DNA from 2 places in the Paenibacillus sp. FSL R7-0179 genome. Region 2 is predicted to be linked to the other one. Evidence: a T-box and tRNA genes for the amino acid it is inferred to sense, from the RefSeq annotation. Region 2 holds a T-box; the other holds one or more tRNA genes.
The links. The T-box of region 2 lies ahead of pheS (phenylalanine--tRNA ligase subunit alpha). A T-box ahead of a tRNA ligase gene usually reads a tRNA of that ligase, here a tRNA-Phe.
Positions count from the first base shown of each region.

Region 1: it encodes a tRNA-Phe, which carries the amino acid that the T-box ahead of pheS (phenylalanine--tRNA ligase subunit alpha) is inferred to sense. The anticodon was not compared.

Region 1 is NZ_JBBOCC010000001.1:870,380-872,832, forward strand. It holds gene MKX63_RS03640 (ABC transporter ATP-binding protein) at 1-19, opposite strand, end outside; gene MKX63_RS03645 (PucR family transcriptional regulator) at 129-1,211, opposite strand; tRNA gene MKX63_RS03650 (tRNA-Lys) at 1,377-1,449, opposite strand; tRNA gene MKX63_RS03655 (tRNA-Tyr) at 1,461-1,543, opposite strand; tRNA gene MKX63_RS03660 (tRNA-Phe) at 1,549-1,624, opposite strand; tRNA gene MKX63_RS03665 (tRNA-Asp) at 1,651-1,728, opposite strand; tRNA gene MKX63_RS03670 (tRNA-Thr) at 1,746-1,821, opposite strand; tRNA gene MKX63_RS03675 (tRNA-Val) at 1,857-1,932, opposite strand; tRNA gene MKX63_RS03680 (tRNA-Met) at 1,942-2,018, opposite strand; tRNA gene MKX63_RS03685 (tRNA-Ser) at 2,043-2,134, opposite strand; rRNA gene MKX63_RS03690 (23S ribosomal RNA) at 2,216-2,453, opposite strand, start outside.
Region 2 is NZ_JBBOCC010000002.1:1,028,850-1,031,302, forward strand. It holds gene MKX63_RS21050 (hypothetical protein) at 1-1,029, opposite strand, end outside; T-box leader at 1,215-1,503, shown strand; gene pheS (phenylalanine--tRNA ligase subunit alpha) at 1,563-2,453, shown strand, end outside.

The DNA of each region.
Region 1 (2,453 bases), on a different contig from region 2:
CTAAACGTACGCCTGCCATTGTATTTCCCCCTCGAGTCTATTATTGGAATAGAAAATCAAACGCTTTCTTGTACACTTATCTTACCCCAGAGCCGGCCTCATGGCTATTTGCAAGGTTCACAAAAAACCTATTTTCTTTTCGTCACTTTATACAATAACATGGCAAGCTTCACAATAGCGGCATCTCCGAAGCTGCGGACATCAGCCCCCGTCTCCTGTTTGATCTTGTCCAGCCTGTAGAGCAGCGTGTTACGGTGAATGTAGAGCTTTTTGGCGGTTTCACTAACATTGCAGTCCATTTCAAAAAAAGTCTCCAGCGTCAGCAGCATTTCCTTATCCGCCAGTACAGTTGTGTAATCACCGATCTGGCCCAGCAGCTGTCTCCGCCGTTCATCCGGAATACTGTTAACGAGCCGCTCCATATGCAGCTCCCACGGCAGATGAATATAATCCCCTACCTGGAAAATTCGTCCAAGAATGATGGTCTCCCGCAGCAAGGCTACTGCTCCAGTCAGACCTTTAACCGGGATAATGGCCGGAGAGACCGCGAGATGAAAGACGCCAACCCACTCGCTGGCTATCAGTTCATGCAATCCCATAGAAGTCTGTGACAGCAAATCCTCAGCACTCTCTTCCTCATCCTCTTTATCATCTCCGCCTGTGAGGAGTTCCTTACGGGCTAAAATTAACCATTCCTTATCCTGAAGAGGAACCAGCAATACATCATGCTCGAAATAACTGCGCAGCAGCTTCATTAAGGAGCGATACGTCATTTGCGGATTATGAACACTCTCACTTACCAGCATGAAGGGAATCATATCCCCGAACAGCCGGCCCTTCAGTGAAATTTCATCCGGGATCTCCGCATCGTCCTTCTCCTGCTCCAGTTGGGCATTCAGCCAGCTGCTAAGCTGCCGCGCCTCCATCTCTCCTTCTTCCTTGAATCCGGTTGCCTTCAGTGCTACCGCAAAATTGCGCCCGGCATAATTCACCAGCTCCAGCTCCAGCGGCGACAGCCCCTCTGTCTCCACCCACACTGCTGTAACACGGCCATCATTCTCATACAAGGGAAGCCATAGATAACCCTCATGAATGACCGGAAGTTCCTGATCCTTATCCGTACCTATGCCAAAAAGTGAAGCGGAATGCTGCCTCCCCAGCTGCTTGATTCCGGTCCTCTTTCCGGTGAGTTGCTCCAATTTTTGACGCAAACCCTCACTATCCATCATCACCATTCTCCACCACTTTTGCTTTTTTCGCTTATTTTATCATATTTTGCTGTAAAATGCGGAATTTGCGCTTATGAGCATGCTTGAATCATGTATCAAAATACAAAAAAGGCCACCACTCTAAAGTGATGACCGTTTGGCTTAAGATGAGCCATGAAGGACTCGAACCTTCGACACCCTGATTAAAAGTCAGGTGCTCTACCAACTGAGCTAATGGCTCCTAAAAAGGGATGGAGGCTGATGGATTCGAACCACCGAACACGTACGTGAGCAGATTTACAGTCTGATGCGTTTGGCCACTTCGCTAAGCCTCCATGTATGGTGGCGCGGGAGGGAATCGAACCCCCGACACAAGGATTTTCAGTCCTTTGCTCTACCGACTGAGCTACCGAGCCATGAAAAAAGCCTAAAAACAAAAAAATGGCGGAACCGACGGGATTCGAACCCGCGATCTCCTGCGTGACAGGCAGGCATGTTAGGCCAACTACACCACGGTTCCACAATTAGTTGTAAAAATGGTGCCGGCGAGAGGACTTGAACCCCCAACCTACTGATTACAAGTCAGTTGCTCTACCAGTTGAGCTACACCGGCACGGTGTAAGGTATTTGAACTTCCAAAAATAAAAATGGTGGAGGCTGAGGGGTTCGAACCCCCGACCCTCTGCTTGTAAGGCAGATGCTCTCCCAGCTGAGCTAAGCCTCCGGGTATGTATGGTAGCGGCAGAGGGGATCGAACCCCCGACCTCACGGGTATGAACCGTACGCTCTAGCCAGCTGAGCTACGCCGCCACACTACAAGTATTGGATTTATAATGGCGGAGAGAGAGGGATTCGAACCCTCGCACCGCTTACGCAGTCTAACCCCTTAGCAGAGGGTCCCCTTATAGCCACTTGGGTATCTCTCCAAATTAATGGTAGCCATGTAAATCCGCACAGGAAATTGATTCCTGAAAACTGAATCCGAAACGAATCTGCGTGATCGAAATTTGGATAAGCCCTCGACCGATTAGTATTGGTCAGCTCCATGCATTGCTGCACTTCCACCTCCAACCTATCTACCTCGTCGTCTTCAAGGGGTCTTACATGTTGGGAAATCTCATCTTGAGGGGGGCTTCACGCTTAGATGCTTTCAGCGCTTATCCCGTCCGTACGTAGCTACTCAGCCATGCTCCTGGCGGAACAACTGATGCACCAGCGGTACGTCCATCCCGGTCCTCTCGTACT
Region 2 (2,453 bases):
ACCGTTCCCGTTATCCGCATGCACAGCTGCCTTCAGCAGCTGCATGTCCACGATATTGCTGTCGATGGAGACCTTTTTGGTATAGCCCGCCGCTACAGTGAAATCTGCGGTTACCGCAGCCGGAAGTGCGTAGGAAGAGACAGGCAGGTACAGCTTGAGTCCTTCATCCAGCTTGGCGATCTGCAGCGTCATCTTGCTGAGATTCATGTAGGAGGGGATCTCGGTCATATAATAGAGCGTCTTCTTCTCCTGAGGCTGAAGCTTGAATTGGGAGCTGCTGTCATCCAGTGTAAGTGTAAAGACAGAGCCGCCTGAGGATTTCAGGTACAAGGTATAGCCCGGGTCTGTAAGCACTTTGGTACCCAGATTGGTTAGGCTAAGCCCAGCCTTGGCATAGACTTTGCCGTTATATTTGTAGATTTGCACGGACTCGGCTTTGGTGGCGGCTGGAATGCCGCCAAGTTCCACCTTCCGTGTCTCCCCTGTAAGCGAGGACAGAGAATAATTGGCTGGGACCGTGAACGTGCCTATACGCTGTTCATAATTAGCGGCGCTGAAATTCCAGCCGTATATGTTGATTTTAAGTCCTTTGACGGAGGCGGCAGTTCCAATATTCGCATAGTATGTAAGGCTGGTGCTTTGCTTTGCGGGGATTTTCTTGACTGTACTGTCTGCGCTGACCGGTATTCCCTTGATGACGCTGCCGCCTGCAGTTACAATTTTGGAGAAATAGTCCGCCAGATTGACGCTGCTGCCGGCAGTATTGGTGTAGGTAAGTGTGTAGGTGAGAATATTACCGCCGGTTTGGCTCTGAATTCCTACATGGCTCAGCTTCACCTGAAGCGTGGTACCGAGCTTGAGCACACTTAGACTGTTAAGTGTGGAGACTTCTGTGACCGTACTTGCTGCTGAGGCAGCCGTTGAACCGGATGAAGCAGCATAGGCCGTAGTTCCCGGGCTTCCTGCGGTTTGACTTGCGGCAAATGTGCTGAGCAGCAGCAGAACAAATGCTTTTTTTCGTGTAAGCATGTAATTTCCTCCTTGAATGATCTCATAAGGCAAAATATCAACCTTGACTGAATGCCCGCTGAAAAAAAGCCGTCAAACCGCGCTGAAGCTTAAAGGAAGCTTAAAAGAAGATAAAAAATAAGCGGAATTTGCGCGGCTTGTCAAACGGGCTGTTTTTGCATATAATAGATGGGCATATAATCCGCATACATGCAATGATGGAGAAGAGTACGCAGTGCCTGGCTTACAGGGAGGAAGCGCCGCAGATTGAGAGCGTTTCTAAGAGAGCAGAGCTGCCGAAGTTCACTCCGGAGCAGTTCCCTGAATGTGCTTCAAGGCTTCCTTGGAGAGCGCTAGTAGGGGGGACCGGCCGCAGACCGTTATTTCTGTATAAAGTGAGACAGGTCTTTGCCGCTCCGAAAGAGGGAATATTGCTCTTAAGGGAAGCGTACGGCCGTCTAACAAGGGTGGTACCACGGTCTTTTCGTCCCTTTACCGGGAGGAAAGGCCTTTTTTTGTTGAACAATACGAGATTTGAGGGGGCAGTACAAGCCATGAAAGACAAATTGGAAGCACTGAAGGCCGAGGCACTGACGAAGCTGCAGGCGGTAAACGATCCGCAGATTCTGAATGACCTGCGCGTCAAATACCTTGGCAAAAAAGGCGAGCTGACAGAGGTTCTGCGCGGTATGGGCGGACTAAGCGCGGAAGAGCGTCCGGTGATCGGCCAGGTGGCGAATCTGGTGCGCAGCGCCATTGAAGAGGTGATCGGCGCCAAGCAGGAGCTGTTCCAGCACCAGGAGACTCAGAACCGCCTCAATGCAGAGAAGGTCGATGTAACCCTGCCGGGCCGCGGCATGCCGCAGGGCGGGATTCATCCGCTTAGCCGGGTGATTCAGGAGATCGAGGATATTTTCATCGGCATGGGCTACAAGGTGGCGGAAGGACCGGAAGTGGAGACCGATTATTACAACTTCGAGGCGCTTAATCTTCCGAAGAACCATCCGGCCCGCGATATGCAGGACTCCTTCTATATTACGGAAGACATTCTGATGCGCACACAGACCTCGCCGGTCCAGATCCGTACCATGCAGGCGATGAACGGGGAGACTCCGGTCAAGGTCATCTGTCCGGGCAAGGTGTTCCGCCGTGACGACGACGATGCGACCCACTCCTTCCAGTTCCATCAGATCGAAGGTCTGGTGATCGGACGCAATATCCGCATGAGCGACCTGAAGGGGACCCTGCAGCAGTTCATGAAGGAGATGTTCGGTCCTAGCGCGGGCATCCGGCTGCGCCCAAGCTTCTTCCCGTTCACAGAGCCTAGCGTTGAGGTGGATGTAAGCTGCTTCAAATGCGGCGGCGAAGGCTGCCGGCTCTGCAAGCAGAGCGGCTGGCTGGAGATTCTCGGCGCGGGTATGGTACACCCGAATGTGCTGCGGATG